Regions from separate parts of the Streptomyces sp. NPDC044044 genome, predicted to be linked through region 1. Evidence: riboswitches for the same ligand, from Rfam matches in the RefSeq annotation. Region 1 holds a riboswitch; each other region holds the start of a gene.

What was found. Region 1 has a riboswitch for S-adenosylmethionine ahead of AC07AG_RS35715 (aminotransferase class V-fold PLP-dependent enzyme). Riboswitches for the same ligand answer to the same signal wherever they lie in the genome.
Region 2: linked by a shared signal. The riboswitch ahead of thrC (threonine synthase) and the one ahead of AC07AG_RS35715 (aminotransferase class V-fold PLP-dependent enzyme) in region 1 are both predicted to bind S-adenosylmethionine.
Region 3: linked by a shared signal. The riboswitch ahead of AC07AG_RS01590 (glutathione S-transferase C-terminal domain-containing protein) and the one ahead of AC07AG_RS35715 (aminotransferase class V-fold PLP-dependent enzyme) in region 1 are both predicted to bind S-adenosylmethionine.

Annotation. Positions count from the first base shown of each region.
Region 1 covers NZ_JBWKFG010000010.1:460,070-463,335, forward strand. The annotation lists gene AC07AG_RS35710 (glycerate kinase family protein) at 1-746, shown strand, start outside; gene AC07AG_RS35715 (aminotransferase class V-fold PLP-dependent enzyme) at 698-2,107, opposite strand; SAM riboswitch class IV at 2,272-2,388, opposite strand; gene trpD (anthranilate phosphoribosyltransferase) at 2,463-3,266, opposite strand, start outside.
Region 2 covers NZ_JBWKFG010000005.1:144,655-147,920, reverse strand. The annotation lists gene AC07AG_RS20295 (MoaD/ThiS family protein) at 1-170, opposite strand, end outside; gene thrC (threonine synthase) at 277-1,584, opposite strand; SAM riboswitch class I at 1,602-1,736, opposite strand; gene AC07AG_RS20285 (glucosyl-3-phosphoglycerate synthase) at 1,905-2,849, shown strand; gene AC07AG_RS20280 (DUF7927 domain-containing protein) at 2,939-3,266, shown strand, end outside.
Region 3 covers NZ_JBWKFG010000001.1:333,520-336,785, forward strand. The annotation lists gene AC07AG_RS01585 (M13 family metallopeptidase) at 1-757, shown strand, start outside; gene AC07AG_RS01590 (glutathione S-transferase C-terminal domain-containing protein) at 870-1,649, opposite strand; SAM riboswitch class IV at 1,907-2,051, opposite strand; gene AC07AG_RS01595 (putative leader peptide) at 2,299-2,454, shown strand; gene AC07AG_RS01600 (LLM class flavin-dependent oxidoreductase) at 2,561-3,266, shown strand, end outside.

The DNA of each region.
Region 1 (3,266 bases):
TGGACGCGGACGGCTGGGAACTGCCGCGCGGGGGACGGGAGTTGAGCCGCCTGAGCCGCATCGACCCCTCGGGGCTCGACCCCCGCCTCAAGGACACCGAGATCCGCGTCGCCTGCAACCCCTTCAACGTCCTGACCGGCGAGCGCGGCGTGGCCCGCGTCTTCGGCCCCCAGAAGGGCGCGACCCCCACGCAGGTCGAACAGCTCGCGGCGGCCCTCGAACACTGGGCGCACATCCTGACCCGCGACCTGCACGTCACGACGGACCTCTCCCAAGGCCCCGGAACGGGTGCGTCCGGCGGCCTGGGCGCAGGCCTCGCGGCACTGGGCGCCCAGCTCCTGCCCCGCTTCGACGTCCTGCTCGACCACCTGGACCTGGACGCACGCCTGGCCCGCGCCGACCTCGTCGTCACCGCAGAGGGTGCCCTGGACCACCAGACGCCACGCGGCAAGATCCCCGCCGAAGTGGCCCGGCGCGCCAAGCGGTTCGGCCGCCCGGTCCTCGTCCTCGCGGGCACGATCGGCCAGGGCGCGCACCACGTACGGGCCGAGGGCGTGGACGCCTACAGCGCGATCCTGCCCGCGCCGGTCTCGCTCACCGAGGCGCTCGGCCGGGGCGGCGAGTTCCTCACCGACGCGACCGAGCGGGCCCTGCGGATGATCCTGCTGGGGTCACGCCTGAAGGGACGGCCCAGGGCTCAGGCTGCCGTGGTGTCCGGCACGCAACGCCCGTCCTCCGTGCGGTAGTTCCAGCGCGCACCGTCCGCCACGAGCTCCTTGACGGCGCGCACGAAACGGTCCACGTGCTCGTCCGGGGTGCCCGCGCCGAAGCTCACGCGGATCGCGTTCAGCGACTTCTCGCCGGGCGCGGCCTCGGGGGCGCCGCACTCGCCCTGGGTCTGCGGGTCGCTGCCGAGCAGGGTGCGCACCAGCGGGTGGGCGCAGAAGAGACCGTCGCGTACGCCGATGCCGTACTCGGCGGAGAGCGCGGCGGCGAAGTGCGAGCTGTTCCAGCCCTCGACGACGAAGGAGATGACGCCGACGCGCGGCGCGTCGTCGCCGAAGAGCGAGAGCACCTTCACGGCGGGCACGTCGGCGAGGCCCTCGCGCACCTTCGCGATGAGGTGGCGCTCACGGGCGACGAGCTCGTCGAAGCCCGCCTCGGTCAGGGCCTTGCAGGCGGAGGCGATCGAGTACACGCCGATGACGTTCGGCGATCCGGCCTCGTGCCGCGCGGCGGTGTCGTGCCACTCGACGTCGACGCCGCCGTCGCTGCGCCGCGCGACCTTCCGCGAGGCGCCGCCGCCCGCGAGGTACGGCTCGGCCGCCTGCAGCCAGTCGGAACGGCCCGCGAGGACGCCCGAGCCGAAGGGCGCGTACAGCTTGTGACCGGAGAAGGCGACCCAGTCGACGTCCAACTCCTCGATGGAGACCGGGTGGTGGGGCGCGAGCTGCGCGGCGTCCAGGACGATGCGGGCGCCGTGCGCGTGGGCGGCGGCGGCCAGCTCCTTGACCGGCCACAGCTCACCGGTGACGTTCGAGGCGCCGGTCACGCAGACCAGGGCGGGCCCGTAGGGGTCGCGGTCGGCGAGGGCGCGCTCCAGGGTGGCGACGGCCTGGTCGGCGGTGCGCGGCGCGTTCAGGTACGTCACGCGGGCGTCGCGCCACGGCAGGAGCGAGGCGTGGTGCTCGGTCTCGAAGACGAAGACCTGGCAGTCGGCCGGGAGGGCCGCGGCGAGGAGGCCCAGCGAGTCGGTGGTCGAGCGCGTGAAGACGACCTGGTCGTCCTCGCGGCAGCCGAGGAACTCGGCGACGGTGACGCGGCTGTTCTCGAAGAGGTCGGTGGAGAGCTGCGAGAGGTACCCGGCACCGCGGTGCACGCTGCCGTAGTACGGCGCGTACGCGGCCACGTCGTCCCACACCCGCTGCAGCGCGGGGGCGCTCGCCGCGTAGTCGAGCGCCGCGTAGGTCACCTCGCCGCCGGTGACGAGCGGCACGGTGACGTCACGGCCGAGCACCGGCAGCGGCGCGGCACAGCAGGGGTCGGCGGAGGCGGCGGAGGCGGCAGCGGCATCGGTGGTGGTGGTGGCGACAGAGCGTGCGGACATGGCGAACTCCCGTGGGAAGGCAGGCGAGTTCACTGCGAGGGCGCCGTCACGGCGCTGCAGTGATGAAGAGAAAAGGGGGTGCGGAAAAGGGGCCGGAAAGCCCTATCGCATTCGCTTGCTCACGAGACTGCTCCCTTGAGGACCAGGACCCCAGGGTTCGCAGGGGTCCGCGCTTGCCATGGACCTTGCTGTCCACGGCCTGGTCTTCACCCGGGGCACCCCGCCACGGACGGAGGGTTGCCGGACAGCGAGCCGGGGCCTAATCGCTGTCACTCATGACCTGCGCAGCATCTTGCCACACGATCTTCCCGGTGCCCACCGCAGTCCGGGATCCGGACTGCGGTGTGCGCCACATTCACCTGTTGCTGGCCGACACCCAGCGCTCCAGGGCCTTCTTCGCGGCCCCGGAGTCGATCGAATCGGCCGCCTGCGCGATGCCCCCGCGGATCTGCTCCACGAGGCTCCCCTCGCCCGGCGAGAGGGCCACCAGGGCCGCCGCCGAGTTGAGCAGCACGGCGTCCCGCACGGGCCCGGTCTCGCCGTCCAGGAGGCGCAGCGCCACCTCGGCGTTGTACGACGCGTCGGCGCCCCGCAGCGCCTCCACGGGGACGAGGTCGATGCCGACGTCGCGCGGGTCGAAGGACTCCTCGCGCACGGCGCCGTCCCGCACCACCCAGACCCGGGAGGTCGACGTGGTCGTCAGCTCGTCGAGGCCGTCGTCACCGCGGAAGACGAGGGAGGAGTGCCCGCGCTCGGCGAAGACGCCTGCCACGATCGGCGCCATCCGCGCGTCGGCGACGCCGACGGCCTGGGAGCGCACCCGGGCCGGGTTGGTGAGCGGACCCAGGAGGTTGAACACGGTCCTGATCCCCAGCTGGCTGCGCGCACCGCCCGCGTACCGCAGCGCCGGGTGGAACTTCACCGCGAAGCAGAAGGTGATCCCCGCCTCCTCCGCGACCTCGACGACCCGCCGCGGGGTGAGCTCGAGGTTCACGCCGAGCTTCTCGAGCACGTCGGAGGCGCCGCTGGCCGACGACGCGGCGCGATTGCCGTGCTTGACGACCTTCGCGCCCGCGCCTGCGATGACGATCGCGGACATCGTGGAGATGTTGACGGTCTTGGCACCGTCACCGCCCGTGCCGACGATGTCGACGGTCCG
Region 2 (3,266 bases), on a different contig from region 1:
ACGAAGCGCCGCAGCTTGCCCTGGTCGTCCAGGACACGGGCCGCGATACCGGCGTGCTTGGCCTCCAGGTCGGCGATGACCTCGGAGAGGGTCGCCCCCTCGGCGGCGACCTCGGACTGACCGCCGGTGTAGGTGCGAAGAATGGTGGGGATGCGGACCTTGACGCTCATGAATTCACCTCGGTAGTTCAGGAGGGGCGCCCGTCTGGGGCGCCCCTTCAGGGGCGCGGGGAACTGCGCGACCAGCCACAGCCGGCTCGCAGTCAAGCGAACAGGCTCAGCCTGCAAGCCCTGCGGCGCGGAACGCGTCAAGGCTGGGCCGGATGGTAGCGGTGGCCTGCGAAGTCTCAGCGACAGCGTCAAGCGTCTTGAGGCCGTCACCGGTGTTCAGGACCACCGTGGTCAGCGAGGGGTCGATGAGCCCCGCCTCGATCAGCTTCTTCGTGACGCCCACGGTCACACCACCGGCGGTCTCCGCGAAGATCCCCTCGGTCCTGGCGAGCAGCTTGATCGCGTCGACGACCTGCTCGTCGTTCACGTCCTCCACCGCACCGCCCGTGCGACGCGCGATGTCCAGGACGTACGGCCCGTCGGCGGGGTTGCCGATGGCCAGCGACTTGGCGATGGTGTCCGGCTTCTGCGGGCGTACGACGTCGTGCCCGGCCTTGAAGGCGGTCGACACCGGGGAGCAGCCCTCGGCCTGGGCACCGAAGATCTTGTAGGGCTTGTCCTCGACGAGGCCGAGCGCGATGAGCTCCTTGAGCCCCTTGTCGATCTTCGTGAGCTGCGAGCCCGAGGCGATCGGGATGACCAGCTGGTCGGGAAGGACCCACCCCAGCTGCTCGCAGATCTCGTACGCGAGGGTCTTGGAGCCCTCGCCGTAGTACGGCCGCAGGTTGACGTTCACGAAGCCCCAGCCCTCGCCCAGCGGGTCGCCGATGAGCTCGGAGCAGAAGCGGTTCACGTCGTCGTAGTTGCCCTCGATGCCGACGAGCTCGCCGCCGTAGACCGCGGCCATGACGACCTTGCCCTGCTCCAGGTCGTGCGGGATGAACACGCAGGAGCGGAAGCCGGCGCGGGCTGCGGCGGCGCCCACGGCACCGGCAAGGTTGCCGGTGGAGGAGCAGGAGAGGGTGGTGAAGCCGAACGCGCGCGCCGCCTCGATGGCCTGCGCGACGACACGGTCCTTGAAGGAGTGCGTCGGGTTGCCGGAGTCGTCCTTGACGAACAACTTGCCCTGTGCGACGCCGAGTTCACGCGCGAGGTTGTCCGCCTTGACGAGCTTGGTCCAGCCGGGGTTGATGTTCGGCTTGGACGCCACGTCCGCAGGGACGGGCAGCAGGGGCGCGTAGCGCCAGATGTTGTCGGGGCCGGACTCGATCTGCTTCCGGAGCGCCTCGGGGTCACCGGTCGGCAGGTCGTACGCCACTTCGAGCGGGCCGAAACAGGCCTCGCAGGCGAAGATCGGGCCGAGGGCGTACAGCTCGCCGCACTCGCGGCAGGAAAGGCCCGATGCGGGGCCGAGGTCCACAGAACCCGTGGTGGAGGGGGTGTTTTCGTTCGTTGCGACAGTCTGCGCAGCCATGGAGGCGAGGCCCTTTCTCCTCATCTTCCCCGTGACGCATCTCGTCACGAGACGGAATTGGCACCTTCCCCACCGAGACCTCGCGTGCGCGGTCGGCGGGATGGTTGCCGGGGCTTCAACGGGCCGTATCCCTCTGCCCCTCTGGATGAGCGGTATGGCGCCGGGGCTTCAGGGGCCCAGGGCATTTGTTACGCGTCGACCCCCGACATGCGATGGTCATCCGCGTTGTTCAAGACTGTAACCGACGGCCTGGACCCTTGAGATAGTCGTCCGAACCGCGAGATGGATCACATGTAGGCCACACACAGGAGGAGCAACCCGTGCTGGAAGAGGCCGAGCGCTGGCTGACCAGGCGTTCCTGGTCCGTTGCCGACCGTCCGCTCAGCGCACTCGTCGCCGCCAAACGGGCGTCGGGAGCCTCGGTGAGTGTCGTCCTGCCCGCGCTCGACGAGGAGGAGACGGTCGGGGAGATCGTCGCCGAGATCCGCCGCGAGCTGGTCGAGAAGGCCTGCCTGGTGGACGAGCTCGTGGTGATCGACTCCGGGTCCCGGGACCGCACGGCCGAGGTCGCGCGCGATGCGGGCGCGCGGGTCGTGCACAGGGACGGGATCCTGCCGCGCATCCCGGCCGTGCCCGGCAAGGGCGAGGTCCTGTGGCGCTCACTCCTGGTGACCGGCGGTGACATCGTCGCGTTCGTCGACGCGGACCTCAGGGAGTTCTCGGCGGACTTCGTCACCGGCATCGTCGGCCCGCTCCTGACCGAGCCCGACGTGGACTTCGTGAAGGCGATGTACGACCGCCCGCTGGCCGGAACCGCAGGTCAGGGAGGCCGGGTCACCGAGCTGATGGCGCGCCCGCTGCTGAACATGCACTGGCCCCAACTGGCCGGGTTCGTACAGCCGCTGGGCGGCGAGTACGCGGCACGCAGGTCCCTCCTGGAGCGGCTGCCGTTCCCCGTCGGTTACGGAGTGGAGCTGGGCCTGCTCGTCGACGCGCTGCACACGGTGGGCCTGGACGCGCTCGCGCAGGTCGACGTCGGCGTGCGCAAGCACCGTCACCAGGACGGGCAGGCGCTCGGCCGGATGGCGGCGGCGATCTACCGGACGGCGCAGCTGCGGCTGGCGCGCGGCCATCTCGTACGCCCCGAGCTCACGCAGTTCGAGCGGGGCGAGGACGGGTTCGAGCCGCGTACCCATTCGGTGGACACCGAGGAGCGGCCGCCGATGGCCGACATCGCGGAGTACACGGCTCGCCGCGTGGCGTAACAGCCCAAAGCCGGGCGTTTTGTCTACATTTCCCATTTATGTGGGTCAGACAGGTAATGGGAAGCGCGCGACGCATCGGCGGTGTGGCCATGGCCACGGCCGGACTCGCGGCAGGGGCGCTCGGCGCCGTGGCCGCACCCGCCGCCGCGGATGTGATCGAGCCCTTCGCCAAGCGCTACGACGAATCGCTGTACGGCGACTTCAGGACCATCGGCAACACGGTCATGGGCTGCCCGACAACGCCCGCGGACATGGCGGCGCGCTGCGCCACCGCCGCGGACGGCGAGGGCCGCGACAACAACAACACCTTCGTCATGCAGCGGATCAACGCCGCGGGCATGGACCCCGACCACGGATCGAGCACCGGCCAGGTCGCGATCCCGCCCGGCGCGAAGGTCGCGTACGCACGCCTCTTCT
Region 3 (3,266 bases), on a different contig from region 1:
CTCGGCGCTCGAGGTGTCCCCCGACGACCTGCTCGGCAACGCGCACGCGGCGGACGCCTTCGAGTCCGACCGGCAGCTCGCCAAGATCGGTGCGCCGGTGGACCGCGACGAGTGGTTCATGCTGCCGCAGACGGTCAACGCGTACTACAACCCGGGCACCAACGAGATCTGCTTCCCCGCGGGCATCCTGCAGAAGCCGTTCTTCTCGCCCGACGCCGACCCCGCCGAGAACTACGGCGGCATCGGCTCGGTCATCGGCCACGAGATCGGCCACGGCTTCGACGACCAGGGCGCGCAGTACGACGGCGCGGGCAACCTCAACGACTGGTGGACCGCGGCCGACAAGACCGCGTTCGAGGCGAAGTCGAAGGCGCTGGTCAAGCAGTACGACGCCTTCTCGCCCCGCAACCTGCCCGACGAGTTCGTCAACGGCTCCCTGACCGTCGGCGAGAACATCGGCGACCTGGGCGGCCTGACCATCGGGCACACGGCGTACAAGATCGCGCTCGACGGCGCCCCGATGCCCGAGAGCGACGGCACGACCGGCTCGCAGCGGCTCTTCATGAACTGGGCCTACTGCTGGCGCACCAAGCGCCGCAAGGAGCAGGAGCAGCAGTACCTCACCATCGACCCGCACTCGCCGCCCGAGTTCCGGGCCAACATCGTCCGCAACCTCGACGAGTTCCACGAGGCGTTCGGGACGGCGGAGGGCGACGGTCTCTGGCTGGACCGCGCGGAGCGCGTCCGGATCTGGTGATCCACCGGCGGCCGCGGCGATCCTGCCGCGGCCGCCGCTGCGAGAACCGCACAACGGGTGGTCCCTGATGAGGGAGTCCGAGCGGCGAACACACCAGCACGCACGGCCAGGGCTACCTCGACGGCGGGGTGGAGAGCGGGGAACGGGTGGCGCGGGAGGTGCTCGCGGCCCTGGGGTGAGGGCCGTTGGCGTAGAAGGCGGGGTGGGTGTGCAGGCGGCGGACGTAGGCGCGGACGTGGGGGTGGGAGTCGCCGGGCTCGGCCGCGTCCGGAGTGGGGTGGACCAGCGCTGCCCACAAGTCCACGTCCACTGCGGTGAGTTCGTCGCCCACGAGGTACGGGTGGGAGGCCAGACGGCTGTCGAGTCGGTCCAGCGTCTCGTGGGTGAGGGGGCTCGCGAGGAGTTCGTGCCAGGTGTCGATGTGCGCTGCCAGGGCCGATGGGCGCAGGCGAGGGCCGCTGCCGTGCGCGGCGAGGCGGCAGGCGAGGTCGCGCAGGATGTCGGGCGTGTGGTTGCTGACGACGTGCCCGCTCCAGCGGTCGCACAGGGCGGGAACGGTCAAGGGGCCGTCGAAGTGGTGCTCGGTGGCCTCGTAGCAGCGGTGCAGCGCGTCGAGTTCCGCCGCGGTGGTGTGCGGTGTCAGGAGCGTGGTGGTGACCGACTCCCGGAGCCCGAGCAGGTCGAGGGTGATCGAGACGCGCAAGGAGCGCGGACATCCGGCAGAGAGGTACAGGTGGTAGCGGTGCGGCGCCGGGTAGAAGCCGCCGGCCAGGTCGGCGCCGATGCGGCTGCGGATCGGCGCGCGACAGCTGCCGCCCGGGACGGTTTCGTGCGGGGGACACGGATCCGCGAGGGAAGCCGGGTGGGACGGGTGCGACGTGGTCTCGGGCATGGCTCTCCAGACAGGTGAGGGGGCGCGCCGACCGCGCGCACGGCGGCGGTGGCACAGCGGAGGGAGAGGGGTGACGCGTGGACGTCAGACGGCTGGAGCCGATGCGCTGCACACGCGCAGCAGGTCGATGTGCAGCCGTCTGGTCAACACGCGGGGGCGGGGCCGGGGCGCGGACAGGAGAGGCCGCTGGGTGCTGTTCCTCTCACCGACCGCCCTGGACATGTCCACCAGCCCTGCCGTCGAGGCCCGTTGCCACCGGGCCGCGCTTGCCCCGCCGCCACGGCGGGACCCGGTCGTCACCCGGGGCACCCCGTCGCGGCGGAAGGGTTGCCTGTCAGCGGGCCGGGGCCGATGAACCGCTCGGGCAGGGAGCCTGCCGGGCGGGCGCTGACAATCGTGACCGTCCCCGGAAGTCTGGGTCCGGGCACAGGGCCCCGTCAAGAAGGCCGTGCGACTCCCTGCCCGGAGGCGGAACAGAAGGAGTGGCCCGGCGGTTGTCCTTGACGGAGACGGACGACGAGGCGCGTACGGCGATGTGAGGACGCCCATGATCGACGGGCATTGCGCACCGCTGGGACCTCACGTAACGTCCCGAGCAGGTTACGAGTATCGGCGTCAAGCCCTGGCTTGCCGAGCGGAGGTGGCGGACATGTCGGCGGTCTCCGCTGTGCCGTCCACGTCGTCCGTGCTGCCGCCCGTGTCCGACCTGCGTGTCGTCACGATCGCCCCGAGCCGCCAGGTGCATCTGTACTCCCGGCCGCACATCGACCTCCAGCGCGTCGCCGGCGCGCTCTGTCGTTCCTGACCCGTCACCCCGCCGCCGCACCCTCGGAACCGAGGGGCCGGTGTTCTCGTACGGTCGATCAGGAAGGCACTCCTTCGTGTCGTCATCACCCTCACCCTCGTCCGCGTTGCCCTCTTCCGCTCCCTCCGCTGCCTCGCTGCACCTCGCCGTCGCGCTGGACGGCGCGGGCTGGCACCCCGCCGCCTGGCGCGAACCCGACGCCCGCCCAAGGGAGTTGCTCACCGCTCAGTACTGGGCCGATCTGGTCACCGAGGCCGAACGCGGCCTGTTGGACTTCGTGACGATCGAGGACGGACTCGGCCTCCAGTCCTCGCACTTCACCGAACCCGACGGACGCACCGATCAGGTACGAGGGCGGCTCGACGCCGTCCTCATCGCCGCCCGTGTCGCGCCCCTGACCCGTCACATCGGGCTTGTGCCGACCGTGGTGGCCACGCACACGGAGCCCTTCCACATATCCAAGGCGATCGCCACGCTCGACTACGTCAGCGAAGGCCGCGCCGGCGTCCGCGTGCAGGTGTCCGCACGCCGGAACGAGGCCGCGCACTTCGGCCGCCGCACCTTCCCCGCCTTCCGCATCGAGGACCTCGGAACACCGGCCGTACGGGAGTTGACCGCCGACCTCTTCGACGAGGCGGCCGACTACATCGAAGCCGTGCGCAGGCTCTGGGACAGCTGGGAGGACGACGCGGAGATCAGGGACGTCGCCACCGGCCGCTTCATCGACCGCGACAAGCTGCACTACATCGACTTCGAGGGCAAGCACTTCAGCGTCAAGGGTCCCTCGATCACGCCCCGGCCGCCCCAGGGCC